Regions from separate parts of the Maricaulis sp. MIT060901 genome, predicted to be linked through region 1. Evidence: predicted binding sites of a transcription regulator. Region 1 holds the regulator's gene; the other holds the start of a gene.
What was found. Region 1 encodes HrcA, which represses chaperone genes, less so after heat shock. Its sites were predicted from a motif close to GTTAGCANTCNNNNNNNNNGANTGCTAAC; they were not measured.
Positions count from the first base shown of each region.

Region 2: groES (co-chaperone GroES) is a predicted target of HrcA. The motif match lies at 6,694-6,722, and genes of this name have one in related genera.

Region 1 is NZ_CP138920.1:1,617,676-1,627,325, reverse strand. Features, by position in the region: gene SIC17_RS07990 (hypothetical protein) at 1-186, opposite strand, end outside; gene SIC17_RS07985 (hypothetical protein) at 252-671, opposite strand; gene SIC17_RS07980 (hypothetical protein) at 716-1,066, opposite strand; gene SIC17_RS07975 (FMN-binding glutamate synthase family protein) at 1,071-2,600, opposite strand; gene SIC17_RS07970 (hypothetical protein) at 2,739-4,502, shown strand; gene grpE (nucleotide exchange factor GrpE) at 4,578-5,198, opposite strand; gene hrcA (heat-inducible transcriptional repressor HrcA) at 5,215-6,285, opposite strand; gene rph (ribonuclease PH) at 6,403-7,119, shown strand; gene SIC17_RS07950 (helix-turn-helix domain-containing protein) at 7,276-7,503, opposite strand; gene SIC17_RS07945 (DUF2975 domain-containing protein) at 7,517-8,065, opposite strand; gene rdgB (RdgB/HAM1 family non-canonical purine NTP pyrophosphatase) at 8,436-9,041, shown strand; gene hemW (radical SAM family heme chaperone HemW) at 9,038-9,650, shown strand, end outside.
Region 2 is NZ_CP138920.1:2,255,954-2,265,603, forward strand. Features, by position in the region: gene SIC17_RS11045 (glycoside hydrolase family 3 protein) at 1-384, shown strand, start outside; gene SIC17_RS11050 (helix-turn-helix domain-containing protein) at 545-1,249, shown strand; gene SIC17_RS11055 (S9 family peptidase) at 1,296-3,254, opposite strand; gene SIC17_RS11060 (acyltransferase family protein) at 3,333-4,499, opposite strand; gene groL (chaperonin GroEL) at 4,650-6,296, opposite strand; gene groES (co-chaperone GroES) at 6,343-6,633, opposite strand; gene SIC17_RS11075 (OmpA family protein) at 6,908-7,576, shown strand; gene SIC17_RS11080 (EAL domain-containing protein) at 7,751-8,956, shown strand; gene SIC17_RS11085 (TIGR01459 family HAD-type hydrolase) at 8,995-9,650, shown strand, end outside.

The DNA.
Region 1 (9,650 bases):
GCGCGGCCCGGAAAAGGCGCCGGCTTCCAAGTCCACGCCTTCCAGAATGAGCATGTGCCCGCGAGCAAGCGAACGGTCGATCAGCACAAGGGCATCGTCGCCGGTCGGGTCGAAGCTGTAACTTGACGGCAAGGTGGATGCGCAACCTGCGGCGAACAGAGCCGCCAAAAACAAAAGTACCCGCATGTATTCCTCCCAGTACACGTCCTCTACGTGTATACTGCTCTCTCACATGTGATCAAACGCCCGGGTTAGACATTGCCCCGATCTAGGCAGTAGGCCTCGTCTTGCCGGACTTGCGGGTAGCCGTATGGCAGCAAGAAAACTCGGTGCGTGGTGTCTGGGTAGGCGATCAGCACCGCAGCCTCCCACTCCGAAACCAGTATGGAATAACGCGTGCGGTCCAATTTTGACATGACGATGTTGTGGCGGTCGGCGACGTCGCTGACATTTTCGTATCCGCCCACGACGCAAATATGGGACCAGGCTGGCCCGGGAAATTGTCGCCAGTCGATGAGCAAATTGGACGTGTCACCACGGTCGAGTGACGCCCGCGACTCGTCGACCCTTTGCATGATCCAGCGATAGTGCGGATCGCTGCGTTGATATCGGAATGGCTTGTAGGCAATCAGCAGAAACGCCGCACTGAGCAGCAGTACGAACCAAAACAATATCCACCGCATAATATTTCCTCGTGCATCCGGTCCGGTGAAGGTTAAATCGAGATCAGGGCACGCACCCCGGCCGCCCCGACCGTCACTATAAATACCGGCAGCATGATCCTGACCACGCGAACCGCCCAGCTTTCGGGCAGGAAGAGGATGTCGCGTACCCAGCGCGGATCATCCTCGGCGACACCGGACCAGCGGCGGGCCAGGGTTTGCAGGATACAGCGTCCGCCATTGAGCTGGAGCCCGACGAAAATACCGATCGGCGGCAGCAGCGCCCACAGGGCCAGTGTCTGGCCCTGGCCGCTCAGGGCATACCAGCCCAGCGGCCCCAGTGTCGCTATACAGACGGCAAAGACAAGGGTGTGAACAAGCTGGAGCAGGAAAAGCGGCGACATGCCCCTAGTGCTGCTCGGGCAGGTCCTTGTCGTCAAGTTCGTCCATCACAGGCATGAAGCGCATATCGGTCATCGGTACAGAACGGCCGTGCTCCTGAACGATCCTGACATGTTTGCGCTTGAGGCCGCGCGGCTCCGATACCCCGCAGGAATGCGCGATCATCTCGACATGTTTGACCACCGTATGCGCGTACTCGGCGACCCGGTCGGCCTTGTCCTTGACCACCAGCCCGCGCTGCAGGCTTTTCTTGTGCGTGGTAACGCCGGTTGGACAGGTGTTTTCGTGGCATTTCAGCGCCTGGATACAACCGAGCGAGAACATGAAGCCCCGCGCGCACTGGACGAAATCAGCGCCGGAGGCGAGCGCCCAGGCGACGGCACCGGGAATGATCAGCTTGCCCGAGGCAATGACGCGGATGCGTTCGCGAAGGCCATGGCGTCGCAGGATTTCCGTGACCATGGGCAGGCTTTCCCGGATCGGCAGGCCGACATTGTCCATCAGCGCCATAGGGGCGGCACCGGTTCCTCCATCGCCGCTATCCACGGTAATGAAATCGGGCGCGCTTTCCTCGCCACGGGCCTTGATGGCAACGGCCAGCTCGTCCAGCCAGCCATAGGCGCCGACAACAAACTTGATACCGACGGGCAGGCCCGACACGTCGCGAATGCGGGCAATCATGTCCAGCAGGTCCTCGACACTGTCGATTTCTGGATGCCTGTTGGGTGAAATGGAGGCCTTGCCCACAGGAATGCCACGGATCCTGGCGACTTCCTTATTGACCTTCTCGGCGGGCAGGATACCGCCCTTGCCGGGCTTGGCGCCCTGCGAGAGCTTGAGTTCGAACATCTTGACCTGGGGCGTGGCGGCGACTTCGCGCAGCTTGTCGTCGGAGAGATTACCCTGCTCATCGCGCACGCCATACTTGGCGGTGCCGATCTGGAAGACGATGTCGCATCCTCCCTCCAGGTGCATCGGCGACATGCCGCCCTCACCTGTGTTGTACCAGACACCCGCCTTGGCCGCGCCGCGCGACAAGGCCCGCACCGCTGGTTTGGACAGGGCGCCGTAACTCATGCCCGAGATGTTGAAGAAGCTGGGCGCATCGTAGGGCGAGCGGGCAAAGGGCCCGATCCGCAAGGGCTTGGTGGCGGCGCCATCATCATCGAGAACCGGAAAGGGGCAATTGACGAAAATGGCGGTGCCGACGGGGGTCAGCGGTTTGGTCGAGCCGAACGGGATGGTTCCACCCTTGCCCTGCGAGGACCGGTAGACCCAGTCCCGTTCGGCGCGGTTGAAGGGCAATTCCTCACGGTCCATGGCGAAGAAATACTGACGGAAGAATTCCCCCAGGGTCGTGAACAGGCCCCGGAACCGGCCCACCACCGGATAGTTGCGACGCACCGCATCGGCCGTCTGCGTGGTGTCGCGTGCATACATCAGGATGGCGATCGCGACGCCAATACCGACAGCGAGAATGAAAAACTGGGTGAGGATGTTCATCACATCCATCGCCCATTGCGGAAGACCCATCATGCCTACAGCCCCAATTGAACTAGGCACATCATGCAAAAGCGCCCGCCGTTTGGCGAGCGCTTCTCGTGGATCTGGCGAATTTTTGAGGCGGCGTGATGGATGGGAGGCGCGATTGGCGGTGAACTCTAACGCGTTGACGTGATTACCTTCACCGGTAAAGTCAAAAACAATCTCAAGGGGAGTGGCGCGTTGTTGCGATTTTTGTATTTGCTGCTCACCCTCTCACTTGTGACGGGCTGTCAGGAAGACTTGGTGGATGCACCAGTCGACCGGCTAACTATTCGTGTCGAACTGGATGAGAACACACAATCCTTCGAGGTTCATCTGGTTATCCCGAGCTCCGGGATTCATGAGTTATGGCTACGGGATATGAGCCGACGCTCGGATGCTTGTCCTGGGGTGGAGTACACCGTCGCTAGGCATGAGAACGCCAACCTTTCCAGTGAGAAGATCAACGATCTACTACTGACTCGCCTGACGCCAAGCCGGCTGGGTTCCATCGAAATCTCCTACAGTGTTTCACCGGTCTCCTCGCTCGAAGGAATATCGCCCGCGATGCTGTCCGAATGCAGCGCAATCCTGGCCTCATCCGACAACATCTTTGCAGATGGGTTAGCGCTGTTTCTTGCGATGCGACCATTTGATGAAAATGGGCAACCGTTTCGGTTTGGGGAAACAGAGATTGTACTAGGTGAATCCCTTCGTGGGCGATCGTCCGTGTTTTCAACAGGGACTGAGCTTGGTGAGGGGCGATGGTTGGTCGAACGGTTCGACGACGCCAGATTTGCTCTGCTCGGTGTTGGTAGTTGGGTCGAAGCATCCATTCATTCGTCTGACCCTGCCAGGGTGGCGATCTACCATCTTGGTGATGAGAGAGCGACGATATCGACGACGACGGAGGGATTCGCGGCTGCCGTGCTGGAGGCTGGGCTCAGGAATTTATCCGAGGCATTCGAAGCGGGCGGACAAGTTTCTGGATACAAAGCGTATGTTTTAGAGTCTAACACGACCGCCGCGCAATTCGGGAGTTATGCAGGAGAGGCCCGTGAGAACGCGCAGATTGCGCTATTTGATGCCTCTATAACCCCGCAGAGGTTATCTTTACTTTTGCTCCATGAGGCAGCCCATACTTGGGTACCTGGAAGGTTGGGGCAGTATGACCCGGCTTCAACGCCGATTTGGATCGGTGAGGGGCTTGCGGAGTATCTGGCTTGGAATGAGTTCGTAGGCCACGGTGTTTCACCTTCCTCAGCAATAATCGCGCGATTGAATGCCGCGCTACAAAATCGGTCAGTGGATCGCACCCCGGAGATTCTTGATTATGATCATGGGGTTTTGGCTGCGTTTCTCGTCCACGTGTATTCGGACGGAGGTTTGGACGGAGATGGGATTGCCCGATTTGTGAGGACACTAATGCTCTCAGCGGATGAGGTTTTGACCGAAGACCGGTTCTGGTCCGCTGTTGAAAGCAATGAGTTAAGAGCGGAAATTGCCGCAGGTTCCACACTTGAACAGCTGTTGCCCTGTCGCATAGCCATTAGCGGCACCGAATTCACACTGGCTGAGGGGCTTTGGCCGACATTTGACACCGGATGGAGCCTATCAGAGCAGGAACCGGGGCTGATTTCTGATGTGCGCGTTGATGGCCCGGCAGCTCTGGCCGGATTAGCGCCGGGCAACACTCTTATTCGCCATGTCAGCGGCGGTTATGGGGATATCCATCATCCAATCGAGGTTTTGGTTGAACGAGATGGTATTACTGGTGTTGTCTCGGTTATGCCTCGCGGTGACACCAGCTCGGAGCCGCATTTTCAATATGTCCAGGACGTGGAAGCGGTCGCCAGCTGGGCCCAGGTGTCGCCCAGCACGAGTTGTCTCAGCACGAGTGAAATGCTGCAGTGAGACCCCAAACAAAAGCGCCCGCCGTTTGGCGCGCGCTTCTCGTGGATCTGGCGAATTTTTGAGGCGGCGTGAGGTCTAGGCCTTCACATCCACGCTGCCGCCTGCGGGGGGTGTATCACCGCCACCGGCCGGCGCACCGGCAGATACCGCAACCATGGCCGCACGCAGAGTGCGCTTGCCGATCGTGTAGCCGATCTGCATGACCGAGGCGATCGTGCCATTGGGCTGATCCGACGGGATCTGGGCCACGGCCTGGTGGATATTCGGGTCAAAGGCCTCGCCCGGTGCCGGGTCGACCTTCTTGATGCCATGGCCTTCCATCTTGGACAGCAGGGCCCGTTCGGTCATGGCCACGCCCTCGATGAGGTTCTTGAAAGCGTCGGACGCGCCATCCAGTGCGCTCTCATCAACAGCGCTGACGGCACGGTTGAGGTTGTCGGCGACATCCAGCATGTCACGGGCAAAGCTGGTGATCGCGTATTCGCGCGTATCGGCTTTTTCCCGTTCCGCGCGGCGGCGGGTGTTCTGTTCCTCGGCGACGGCGCGCAAAAGGCGGTCACGCAGATCGTCCAGCTCGGCTTCCAGCTGTTCCACGGACTTGCCGTCTTCGGTCGTTTCCTCGGCGGCGACAGCCTCTTCGGCAGCGGCTTCCGGGGTCTGTTCCTCATCGGAGATGTTGTTGTTTTCGTCACTCATCTTCGTGTGGTCTCTTTTACTTTCGGTTCCCGTCGAGGATCTGTCCGACCACTCGGGCGGTATAGTCGACGAGGGGGATAACACGGGCATAGTTCAAACGCGTGGGGCCAATTACACCTAACGCGCCGACAATCTGCTGTTCGCTATTCATATAGGGAGCCACGATCACACTGGAACCCGACAAGCTGAAAAGCGGATTTTCCGCACCGATGAACAGGCGAACACCCTCGGCGTCCCTGGCCTTGTCCATCAGGGCGATCAGTTCCTGCTTGCGTTCCAGGTCGTCGAAAAGCAGGCGGATACGTTCCAGGTCTTCGCTGGCCTCGACATTTTCCAGCAGTCGCGCCTGGCCACGCACAATCAGGGCGCGGTCCTCGCCGCTGCCACCCCATTCCGCCAGGCCGCGTGTGACCAGGGACTTCGCGGCTTCATCGAGCGCGGTCTTCTGCTGGGCCAGCTCCTCGGCGATGGCGGTCCGGGCCTCGCCCAGCGTGCGGCCCTTGAGCCGGGCGGAGAGATAATTTCCAGCCTCGATCAGCGTTGCCGGCAGGGTGCCCGCCGGGGTCGGCATGAGGCGGTTCTCGACCGTGCCATCGGCGAAGACGAGCACGGCGAGTGTCTCGACATTCGACAGCGGCACAAATTCGATATGGCGCAGCGGCGCTTCCTGTTTCGGTGTAACCACCAGCCCCGCGCCTCCGGCCAGGCCAGACAGCATGGAGGAAGCTTCCGAGAGCACATCCTCGACCGATTGGGCCGAGCTCATGACCTTGCCCTCGATATTGCGCCGTTCCTGTGTTGACAGTTCCCCGACCTGCAGTAGGCCATCCACAAACAGGCGCAGGCCCATGTGCGTGGGCATGCGCCCGGCGCTCTGGTGCGGGGCAGACAGCAAGCCCAGCTGGGCCAGATCTGCCATCGTATTGCGGATGGAGGCGGGCGACAGTGTCACACGACCGGTCTGGGACAGGGTACGCGAGCCCACCGGCTCACCCGTGGTCAGATAGCTCTCCACGATCTCGCGAAAGATCATGCGCATGCGCTCGTCGAGCGAGGCCAGGGGCGAAGTCGATCCGGTCATGGTCATACAGATGACTTAGGCAAATCCGGCCGGATCTTCAATTCCCATGCGTACAGGCGGCGATTGCTTGATGCGATGGAAAAAGCCCGCTACCAGCTCCCCAACAACACTCTGGAGATATCGATGAGACCTGATGGACGTGTGCGCGACCAAATGCGCGAAGTCACCCTGGAAACCAATGTGACGCGTTACGCCGAAGGCTCCTGCCTGGCCAAGTTCGGTAATACGCACGTCCTGTGTACCGCCAGTGTCGAGAACAATGTGCCGCCGTGGATGCGTGGCTCCAACAAGGGCTGGGTAACAGCGGAATACGGCATGCTGCCGCGTTCCACGCACTCACGCATGCGCCGTGAGGCGACGTCAGGCAAGCAGAGCGGTCGCACCCAGGAAATTCAGCGCCTGATCGGCCGTTCCCTGCGGGCTGTCATTGATCTGCAAGCTCTGGGCGAGCGCCAGATCACGGTCGATTGTGATGTAATCCAGGCCGATGGCGGCACGCGTACGGCAGCGATCACCGGTGCCTGGGTCGCGCTGAAAATGGCGACGGCCTATCTGATCGAGGAAGGCGTGCTGAAAAGCGACCCGGTCTACGGTCAGCTGGCGGCGATTTCCTGTGGTGTGATTGACGGCGAAACCCGTCTCGACCTGGAATACGAGGAAGACAGTTCCGCCGATGCCGATGCCAATTTCGTGCTGACGTCCGACGGCGGCATCGTTGAAGTCCAGGCAACGGCCGAGGACCGTCCGATGGCAGAAGCGGACTTCCTCGAGCTCTTCAGCCTGGCCAAGGCCGGCGTCGCGGAATTGTCTGAAATTCAGCGCGCTGCACTGGAAAAATAATCCCGAATGAGGGAAAAGACAGATGGCGGGAGTGCGCTGGGGGGCTGGAAATGGCCTGCCCGGGCTCTTGGGAAGGGGCGTACCGCGCAGGCCCACTCCCGCCATCTGCATCATTCACACACCGGCGAATGAATTCTGTGTGCGAGGACATCGCGCCTAGTCGGCTGCGTCGTCATCCTCGTCTTCATCGAAGGACAACAAGTCCCCCGGTTGACACCCAAGCTCCTTGCACAGCGCTTCCAGGGTCGAGAAGCGGACTGCCTTGGCCTTGCCCGTCTTGAGGATGGACAGGTTGGCCATGGTGATGCCGACACGGTCGCACAGTTCAGTCAGCGACATGCGGCGCTCCAGGAGCATTCGATCGAGAGTGACGCGAATTGGCATGAGCGGCGCCTCCCTAAATCGTATATTTCTGTTCTTGGCGCATTCTCGCACCTTCACGGAAGACTTCCGCAAATACCAGCAGTGCAATCACTGCGAACCAGCCTCCGAGATTGATGTCCGGAGCGACGTCGAGTTCAACGCCTCCGCCAATCGGCTGGTCGACCAAGGTCAGCAGCATGGCCACGGAACCCTGGAACACATGGCGCAGGATCTGATAGGCGGCGATCGCGATGGCGATGACCTGCAGATGGCCTGCATTTTCCGGCACGAAGGGATCTCCAGCCACAAGGGTTCCGAAAATCCGGCGGAGCCGGTCTATGACGATCATCAGGGCGACGATTTCGGCGACGAGAAGCGGGAAGAACATCCCGAAATCACGTAATGCTGTCAGCGTCTCTGACAATACACCGGGCTGATAGCCCAGGAAGTTCATGATGAATGCAGCGCCGGCCGCGACGAGAAATAGCGAGGCCAGGACCAGGGCGGCCCAGGATAAATACCACGCTACATCGAGCACGATCTTCAAGGCCGAAGCCAGAGATCCGCGTCCAAGTGCTTTCATTCCCTTCCCTTCCTACTCATCGATGAAGATTGGCCTGCGGTCTTCTGTTGGCCGCTGGGCCAATCTCATCGGCTTTGCGAAATCATGCAACCACCGGAGCGATAGCGTAGAACGCGCCTGCAGCAACCGTTACCAGCAGCACGACATTGATGACTGCCGCTGCGAAGTTGCGACTGTTAGAGTTTTCGGGCCTGACCATCTTTCTGTTTCCTTCTACTTGCATCTGACCAATTACCGTTGTCATTCGTGTTTTCAGGACAGTGTCTCCCGTCCTTGTTGTTTATCGATAAATGATATGATTGACGGGTGCAAGCAAAAAATATCGTTTTTCGATATGAATTTTTCGAAATGCGATATGAAGGTGGTCGTAATGAAGCAGCAACAGAACGCGAAAACCTGGGTATTGGCGAGCCATAATCGCGGTAAAATCAGGGAATTAGAGGATATTCTTGCGCCCCGCGGGCTGGAGTTGAAATCCGCTGCTGATATTAACCTCGATGAGCCGGAAGAGACGGAATCCACCTTCGAGGGGAATGCGGCGCTCAAATCCGAGGCGGCCCGCGCCGCTACAGGCCTCGTCTGTCTCGCAGATGATTCCGGGCTTTCCGTGGATGCGCTGGACGGGGATCCGGGTATTTACTCTGCGCGCTGGGCCGGTGAGCCACGTGATTTCGGCCGTGCCATGAAACGGGTGCATGAAAAGCTGGAGGCTTTGGGCGCTGCGGATCGTACAGCGCGGTTTGTCTGTGTGATTACTGTCTCGGAACCCGGTCAGGAAACGCGCGTCTATCGGGGCGAGGTCGAAGGGGAGATCGTCTGGCCGCCGCGCGGCGATGCCGGCTTCGGTTATGACCCGGTCTTCCAGCCCAAGGGGCATGACCGGACGTTCGCGCAGATGAGTTCCGAGGAGAAGAAGTCCATGAGCCATCGTGGCCGGGCCCTGGAGGCGATGATCGCGGCGGAGTTCAAGGCGTGAGCCTCTCCGGCGCACTGGGGCTTTATGTCCACTGGCCCTACTGTGCGCGCATCTGCCCGTATTGTGATTTCAATGTTTACCGGCCCAAGGGCGCCGAAGATGCCCTGCTGGATGCAATCCTGGCAGATATGCGCGGTTGGCGGGAGCGAACCGGTACGCGGCGGTTGACCAGTCTTCACCTGGGGGGCGGCACGCCATCATTGCTCTCACCTGTTGCGCTGGAGCGTATCGTCAGTGCAGCCGCGGAGATCTGGGGATTTGAGGCGGCGCCCGAGATCGGGCTGGAAGCCAACCCCAATGACCTGGCGAGTTTCGCCGACTATGCCTCGATCGGCATGAACCGCCTGTCCATCGGCGTACAGAGTTTTGACGGGAACGCCCTCACCCGTCTGGGCCGGGATCACTCCGTCGATGAAGCTGTTCGCGCCGTTGAGGCGGCGCAAAAGGCTGTCGACCAGGTTTCTCTCGATCTGATTTACGCCTGGCATGGCCAGACCCTCGAGCACTGGCGCGGCGAGCTGGGGCAAGCCGCCGCACTGGGAGTGGGGCATGTTTCACCCTATCAGCTGACAATCGAGAGCGGGACGGCGTTTGGAAAACGCGTGGCGC
Region 2 (9,650 bases), 640 kb from region 1:
AGCGGCCATGCCAAATTCGTGATGGGCGGACATCTCACTCACCAGGAGCTGGACCCGACCGGTGTGCCGGTGACCTTCTCCCGCCCGGTCCTGACTGGCATTCTGCGGGAACGCCTTGGCTATAAGGGCGTAATCATGACGGATGATCTGGATATGGGAGCGATCCGCTTGCACTATGATCAGCGTTCTGCCGTGATCCAGTCCATCCAGGCCGGCAATGACGTTATCATGATGTCCAACTCCGCCGCGCCGAACATGGACCTGCCGCAGCAGTTTGTAAGCTGGGTCATGCAGGCGATCGAAGCGGGTGACGTGCTGGAAGATGTGATCGTGCAATCCTATCAGCGCATCATGGCGGCGAAGGCCCGCTTCTCGCTCGACTAACAACCCGCCGACATTGAAAACGATCGAAATTCGACTGATTAGCGCTGGGGTTTCCTGATAATTCCCGAATATTCAGCTACTAGTCCTGGCAGGAATTCCAAAGACTGCGCTGTGTTCACCGGGTGTGGACACCGGACAAACAGTGTGAATTGGTCTGATCATGAAATTTGGTGACTATCTTCGACAATGCCGCGAGGCAAAGGGCTGGACCCAGCCAGAGGCCGCCCGCCACGCGGACATCGAACAATCCTATCTATCCAAGCTTGAGACGGGGCGTTCCTATCCATCCGAGGACGTCTATTCGCGGCTCGTGCAGGTGTTCGATATCGACACGTCCGAGCTGACGGAAAACATCACGGCGGCCGAGATCGAACGCCTACGGGAACTGGCCCAGGTTCGCGATGCGGTTCTGAGCCGGGAGAGCCGGGCGCTCAATCTGTCGCGTGGCTGGATGTTAGCGGGACTGGCGGGCCTGATGCTGTCCGCAGCATCTGCGGCAATCGTCATGACATCGCGTGACGCCGAATACGCCGAGTATCATTATCGATCCCAGGGCGTGCTGGAACTCGCGGAAAGCCTGGACAGTTTCGCCATCGTCAATGACAGCGTCGCCCTGGAGGATGAAACGAGGCGGGCGCTCCAGAGCACCATGGTTGCGCGGCTGGACGAGGACTATCGCATCGTTGGCGACTTCCACGGTCGCAGCTATATCGAGGATGTGCCCGGCGGGCGGCGATATTTCGAGCTGGTGGATGATCGCATTGTCAGCCAGCCAACGCCGATGCGCTGGTTCATGATCCCCGCCCTGGTGTTCCTGGCCGGGGCGCTCGGCAGCTTCTTCATCAGCTTTCGCTGGAAACGCTGAGGCGAGACAGAAAAAAGGCCCGCTCGGTTGAGCGGGCCTTCTTGATTTACTCAGCGCTGCCGGACTGTCTCAGATATTCCTCCAGGAAGGTCAGATAGGCTTCGGACGCCGTGATGCGATTGGCGCGTCGGCGGAAGCCGTGGCCTTCATCCGGGAAGAGCACGTACTCAACCGGGACGCCATTGGCTCGAACAGCTTCGACGATCTCGTCGCTCTCGACCTGCAGGACGCGCGGGTCATTCGCGCCCTGAATGACCAGCATTGGGCGGACGATATTCTCGGTGTGGAAGAGCGGGGAAATGGCGCGGTGGCGGTCACCATCCACAGCAGGGTCACCCATTTCGTCATACAGCGCTTCGCGGAAACTCTCCCACCATGGCGGGATGCTTTCCAGTGTACGCACCCAGTTGGTGACACCGAAGATATTGATACCGACCTCGAATTCTTCCGGGTGGAAGGCCAGGGCCGCTGCGGTGATATAGCCGCCATAGGAACCACCGATCACACCGACCTGGTCGTCAGCAACCCAGTCCAGCGAGCGCAGATAATTGCCGGCAGCCACGATGTCACGCAGGTCTTCCTCGCCATGACGGCGGTCATCCATGTGGAAGAAGGTCTTTCCGTATCCCGAGGAGCCACGGTTGTTCGCGGCGTAGACCGCATAACCGTGATTGACCAGATGCTGGATGGTCGCGGAATAGCCGACACGGCTCTGTCCGCCCGGCCCACCATGGACCCACACGAGGGCGGGAACCGGATTGTCGGCGCTGGCATTGTGCGGGCGGTACATGATCCCGGGGATTTCCAGCCCGTCAAAACTCTCGAAACGCACCACGCTGGCTTCGACCATCTCGTCCTGGCGGATCGCCGGGTTGAGGGCGTTGGTCAGCTGGCTTTGCGCCTGCTCGGCCAGATCGACCATGTGAAGGTTTGACGGCGAGGTAGAGGAATTGATCAGGAAAGCGATCTGGCCCTCATCGCGGGAGAAGCGGACGCTGCGCAGCTCGCCGGCCGGAAGATCCGGCAAGGGCAGGGCTTCGCCGGTCTCGCGGTCGAGAATGCTCACCTGCGTGGAGGCATCCGCATTGATGCCATGCACACGATAACGCCCGGACGGGGAATAGCTGACAAAGGACACATCCCAGTCCGCCTCGATCAGGGGCGCGGTATCGCCGTTGGCCAGGTCATAGGTCCAGGCCTGGTTGAACTCGCCATGTTCATTGGTCGCGTAGACGAGCGCATCACTTTCCGGCGTGAAGGTATAGTCGCCATAGGCGATATTGCCTTCATGCTCGGTAATCAGCTGCGGCGTGGAGCCCGGTGCGGACAGGTCCAGTAACAGGATATCGCTGTCAGCCGAGGTGCGATTGCGCACGAGGGACAGCCAGCGGCCATCCGGGCTGACCGAACCGATCTGCAGGCTGTCATCATTCTGGAAGACCACGCCAGCTTCAAATGCCACCGTGTCGATCTCGTAGATGTCGAAGGACGCCGCGTCGCGCTCGTTAGTGGCGACCCACATGTCATTCCCGTCCGGCGACCAGCCGAGGAACATGGCGCGGACATTGTCGCCGGGCGTCAGGTCGACAAGGCGACCATCTTCCTCGCGCAGATAGATATGGCTGAGCTCGTCACCGCCACCATCGGCTGTCACCAGCAGACGATTGTCCTCCGGGAACCAGCTGACAGCGTAGGTCGCGTTGGTGGTGGATTCGGTGAGCTGCTCACGATCGCCTGTTGCAGGGTCGACGGCATAGGCGTTGAACACCCCGGTCTCGTCCGAGCTGATGAGGATGCGGCCATCCGTCGCCGAGAAAGCGTGACCTCCGCCGGAGGCCATGCCGAAAGACGTGGTTTCATGGAAGGTGGCGGCGTCGTGCGGAACCGTCTCCATTGATGTTGTCTCGGTCGCGGAGTTGGTGCCCCCGCCTTGTTCGGCCGGCGTGCAGGCACCCAGCGCCAGGATGATGGCGGTGGTGCAGGATGCCTTGGCTATTCGTCCCATGATCTACTCCCCGATTGAATCTGTCGGGAAGTTTACACGTGCGCGACGAAACCGGAAGGGCGTGTTTGGGGCCCTGACCTAGTCGTCCATCCGGACGCGTTGCATGAGGGCACGTCGTTTCCCTGACAGCCAGGAAAGAGACCCCTTTTCAAGACAGGAGAAGGTGAGGCCGGCGCAGATCAATGCCCCGCTGAATCCAAATACCCCGAACAGCAGATTATCCACTGGGCCGGAATGCCCGAGTGAGAATGCGGCAACCAACCATGCGGGCATGCCCAGCTGGGTGAAGATGGCCGCGAGAACCTCGAACGCCTTGGTTGCCACCAGATAGATAACGACGTGGCCGAGATAGAGGGCGTAGGACGCATCACCGAGATAGACGAGTTGTGAGGGAGCGCTCCAGCCCTTCTCCAGTTCCAGGCTGACGAGGCCGTAGAGGATGAACGCACTCGGTATGCCGAAAAGGACAACACGCGACCAGTTCAGCGAGATCTCGACCATGTCGTGGGTGAAGAAAAGCAGGCCGCCGACGAACACCGTCGTGCCGATGACGAACGCCGGCAGGGCGAGTGTGCGGATGCCCTTGGTCACCAGCAAGCCAATGACCACTCCGAAGATAAATTCGAGCGTCAGTGGATGAAATGCGAGGCTCAGGATTCCGGTGGCGACCCGGTCGGTGCTCAGCCCCGCGGTAGCGCCGATGCACAGCACCACGCACCAGACACCAGCCAGGACAGGCAGCCAGGCACGCGGCGCGAGCATGAAGCCGGCAAAGATCGCGTAGAAGTACAACTCATGGATCAGCGTCCAGCCGACGACGATATAGGGCAGTTTTTCCTGAGGCCAGAGCAGGAATGACCGGACGAGGAAGCCCGCGGTCTGTTCCGCTTCTATGTTGTAGGATGCGGGCGTTAGTTGCCCGGTTCCTGCGACGATGATGACCAGAAAACAGGCGCAGAAGAACCACCAGAGGGGGTAGATGCGTGTCAGCCGAGCGATCAGGAAATCGAGGCTGGCGTACTTCCCGTGTGCAGTGTTCTGCGTGACATAGACCATGATGAAGCCCGAAATCACGAAGAACATGTCGACGCCGGCAAACCCGTTGCGGGTTGTTTCAAGTAGCGCGGAAATCTCCTCGCTGCCGTTATTGGTGATGCCGGCCTGTTCGTTCAGGAAAAGGTGATAGATCGCCACCAGCAGGGCAGCGACAGCGCGCAGCGCTTGGACAGTCGTCAGTTTGGTCACGCGATCGGCTCCACCATCTGCTCCCGGGAAGAAGCAGACCTCGTAACAACAAGAATTTGCCGGGCTATCATGACGCCACTTACAGGGCAAAAAGAAAAGGCCCGCTCGGTTGAGCGGGCCTTCGCTTGATCGGTCAGTTGACCGGCATGATTACATCATGCCGCCCATTCCGCCCATGCCACCCATGTCAGGCATGGCTGGGGCAGCGCCTTCTTCCTTCGGTGCGTCAGCGACGGCAGCTTCCGTCGTGATCAGCAGGGAAGCAACAGAGGCGGCGTCCTGCAGAGCGGTGCGTACAACCTTGGCCGGGTCGATGACACCAAACTCCAGCATGTCACCATACTCTTCGGTCTGAGCGTTAAAGCCGAAAGTCGCGCCGCCATTTTCGAGGATCTTGCCGACAACGATGGAGCCTTCAACGCCAGCGTTTTCGACGATCTGACGGATCGGAGCCTGAAGGGCGCGTCCGATGATGCGAACACCCTGGGTCTGGTCTGCGTTATCGCCTTCGATACCGTCCAGCTTGCGAGACGCGCGCAGCAGAGCCGTGCCGCCACCGGTGACGATGCCTTCTTCAACCGCAGCGCGGGTTGCGTTCAGGGCGTCATCAACGCGGTCTTTCTTCTCTTTCACTTCGATCTCGGTTGCACCACCGACCTTGATGACAGCAACGCCACCAGCCAGCTTGGCCAGACGTTCCTGCAGCTTTTCACGGTCGTAGTCCGAAGAGGTTTCCTCGATCTGGCGGCGGATCTGGCCAACACGCGCTTCGATGTCAGCACGCTCGCCAGCACCGTCAACGATCGTGGTGTCGTCCTTGGTGATGTTGACGCGCTTGGCCGTGCCCAGCATCTCCAGGGAAACCGTTTCCAGCTTGATGCCGAGATCTTCGGAGATGACCTGGCCACCGGTCAGGATGGCGATGTCTTCCAGCATGGCCTTGCGGCGATCGCCGAAGCCCGGAGCCTTGACAGCAGCGATCTTCAGACCACCACGCAGCTTGTTGACAACCAGCGTCGCCAGGGCTTCGCCTTCAACGTCCTCGGCGATGATCAGCAGCGGACGGCCGGACTGAACAACAGATTCGAGGATCGGCAGCATCGGCTGCAGGGAAGTCAGCTTCTTTTCGTGCAGCAGGATGAACGGCTCTTCCATGTCGGCCTGCATCTTGTCTGCATCCGTGATGAAGTACGGAGACAGGTAGCCGCGGTCGAACTGCATGCCTTCAACAACGTCCAGCTCGGTCTCGAGAGACTTGGCTTCCTCGACGGTGATGACGCCTTCATTGCCGACTTTCTCCATCGCGTGCGCGATGTCTTTACCGATCTGGGCGTCGCCGTTAGCGGAGATCGTGCCGACCTGCGCAACTTCGTCGGAACCCTTGATCGGGGTCGCCTGGGCCTTGATGTCCTCGACGATGATCGCGGTCGCCTTGTCGATGCCGCGCTTCAGATCCATCGGGTTCATGCCGGCCGCAACAGACTTCATGCCTTCGCGGACGATGGACTGAGCCAGAACCGTAGCGGTCGTGGTGCCGTCACCAGCGACGTCGTTCGTCTTGGACGCAACTTCGCGGATCATCTGGGCGCCCATGTTCTCGAACTTGTCAGCCAGTTCGATTTCCTTGGCGACAGATACGCCGTCCTTCGTGGTGCGCGGAGCGCCGAAAGACTTTTCGATCACGACGTTACGGCCTTTCGGGCCGAGCGTGACTTTTACAGCGTTGGCAAGGATGTCGACGCCCTTGAGCATGCGGTCGCGGGCATCGGAGGAGAAATATACGTCTTTAGCAGCCATTGGGCTTATTCCTTATCTGAGGAGCTGGGAGTTTTGGAAAAGCCGCTTAGGCTTCCATGATGCCCAGGATGTCGGACTCTTTCATGATCAGCAGCTCGTCGCCGCCGATGGAAACTTCCGTGCCGGACCACTTGCCGAACAGGATGCGGTCGCCAGCCTTGACGTCGAGCGCGCGAACAGAGCCGTCTTCCTTGATGGCACCGCCACCAACAGCAACGACTTCGCCTTCTTGCGGCTTTTCTTTAGCGGTATCCGGAATGATGATGCCGCCAGCGGTCTTGGACTCTTCTTCGACGCGCTTTACGAGCACGCGGTCATGCAAAGGACGAAAGGTCATCTTGGTTTTTCTCCAACAAGAGGACTGATTGAATTTCCTGCAGTGACTGGGGATTTCGGCGTTAGCACTCACCCCAGTCGACTGCTAACAGGGCGGACTTAAGCAGTGGGGACAGAACCGTCAAGGGCAGGGCGTGACTCTTTTTCCCAGTGACAGCGCCGGGAAATCTGATCAGCTTGCGTTCATTCAGTTGACGATATGCCCAGACATGGAATGCTTGTCGCATTTGTGCGTAGTATGGGCGCCAACAGGCACTCTTTGAGAGGTAAGAGTTATGAATTTTCGTATTGCAGTAGTTGGCGTCGCGGCCCTGGCCATGACCGCCTGCACGACCACGGACCCGGTCACGGGTGAAACGCGTCCGAACTACACCGGTCGCGGCGTTCTGCTGGGAGCCGCCACGGGTGCTGTACTGGGTTATCTGACCAACACATCCGACTCCGATGAGGGTCGTACCAATGCCCTGATCGGTGCTGGTATCGGTGCGCTCGCCGGCGGTGCTATCGGCAACTATATGGATCGCCAGGAAGAAGCCATGCGCATGGCGCTCAGCGATACGGGCGTCGGTGTCCGCCGTGAAGGCAATAATCTGCGTCTGATCATGCCGGGTGATGTCACCTTCGACACCAATTCCTCGAGTATCCAGCCGCAATTCTACGCGATCCTCAATGACGTCTCTGTCGTTCTCAACCGTTATCCGGCGACTTATGTCGATGTGGTTGGACACGCCGACAGCACCGGTCCGGCGGAATACAATCAGCGCCTCTCCGAGCAGCGCGCTTCGGCGGTGGCCGGTTATCTCATCGCCCAGGACGTCATGCGTGACCGGTTTTACGTGGGTGGCATGGGCGAGCGTTCCCCGATCGCTTCCAATGACACGGCCTATGGCCGCCAGGAGAACCGTCGGGTCGAAATCCTGATCCGTCCGCACATCACGTCCTAAGTCATGCATAACAAATGAGATTTATGCGGCCCGGCCTGTCTGGGCCGCATTTTCTTTTGCTGATATCTCCCCAGGACAGGCTTCGGGTTTACCTTCGTTAACCAAACGAAAACCCGCTGCGACACAGCTTAACCTTCGGCGAGAAGTGCCGATTCGTTGCAGAATGAGGACCGGATGTCCAAGGCAGCAGACATTCTTATCGTACTCACCTACGTCATGATCGCAGTCGTGGCGGCCTTGGGGTTTGAGTATCTTGGGCTAATGAATTCGGCCTCCGCCTGGATGATGGGTGCGATCGTATTTATCGTTGCAGGCATGGCACATAGCGCCGCGGCACGCGCTGCAGAGCGAAAGGCCATGGAAGACGAGATCCATGAATTGAAGGCCGCAAACCTGGCCCTGGTGGAAGAATTCCAGGCTGCCCAGTCGCGCCTCGACGAGATTACTGACGAGCTGCGCGCCGAATCGGTTGAGCGCGACAATGCCCTCGTTCACGAGGTGCGGGTGCTGGAAGACCTGGTCCGCCGGGTTGGCGAAGTACCGGAAGAAATCCTGGCTGCTGGTGGCGAAACCGGTTCCTCTGCGGATATCGAGACAGTGAGGGATGCGCTGGAAGACAATCGTGTCGACCTGTATCTGCAACCCATTGTGACCCTGCCACAGCGCCGGATCGCCTTTTATGAGAGTTTCACCCGCTTGCGTGATGCGACGGGCCGGGTAATCACCCCGGGCAGTTTCATCGAGGCCGCCGAGCGGGCCGGCCTGATGACTGAAGTCGACAATCTCCTGCTGTTCCGCTGTGTCCAGATTGTGCGCCGGCTGACCTCGCAGGACCGTAAGATCGCGATCTTCTGCAATATCTCCCTGAATTCCCTGTCGGACGAGACCTTCTTCCCGACCTTCCTGGACTTTATCCGCCAGCACAAACACCTGGCTGGCTCGATCATTTTCGAGGTGTCCCAGAAAGCCTTTGTCGAGCGTGACGCCGTCGCCGCCCGCAATATGGCGCGCATGGCCGATTTCGGCTTCCGCTTCTCGGTGGACCAGGTGATGAATGTCGATCTCGATCTCGACGAGATGCAGCGTGCGGGGGTGCGGTTCGCGAAGATTGGTGGCGAGCGTCTGCTGACCGCGATCGATAATTTCGAGCGCATCGCGGGCGTGGATGCCGGTGATATCGCCCACGAGGACGTTGCGGGCCTGTTTGCGCGTAGTGGCATCGATCTGATCGCCGACCGCGTCGAGGAAGAGGGCACGGTCGTTGAAGTGCTCGAGTTCGATGTGGCCTATGGCCAGGGTCATCTCTTTGGCTCCCCGCGGCCGGTGAAGGATGATGTGATCGAGCCGGAAGCGGAGTCTGAGGTGAGTGTCGCCGTTTAACGATTGACGCTCACCCGGGTGCCTGCTTGAAGGCGGACATGACCAAGCTCAGTGAAATTGCCAATCGATACGACGCCCTGTTCTGTGATGTGTGGGGCGTGATCCGTGATGGCCGAAGCCTGCTCCCGCCCGCAGTTGAAGCCCTTCAGGAATATCGCAAACAGGGCGGGCGGGTCTGTCTGGTGTCCAATTCACCCCGCCGTCATCCCAGCCTGCTCGAAGCGCTGGCGGAAATGGGCTTTCCCGAGGACGCCTGGGACTGTGCGGTGACCTCCGGCGATGCGATCCACGAAGAGCTGGTGAAGCGATCCCAAGGCAAGGCCTTCAAGATCGGGCCGGACTGGGATGAGGCCCTTTATGAGGGGCTGGGCCTGGAGTTTGTCGGGATTGAAGAGGCCGACTTCATCACCTGTACCGGGCCGGACGATTACTGGAATGGTCGCCCGGAGCATTATCAGCAGGTATTGGAGGTCGCCCTGGCGCGCAAGCTGGACCTGGTCTGCGCCAATCCGGACATTATCGTTCAGGCGGGGGATCAGATGATTTTCTGTGCTGGCGCGATCGCGCGTTATTATCGCGAGATGGGTGGTTCCAGCATCGTCGCAGGCAAGCCTCACCAACCGATCTACCGGTTGGCGTTCGAAGCGCTAGCGCGAAATGGTGGGGCCGTCGATCCGGAGCGGGTGCTGGCCAT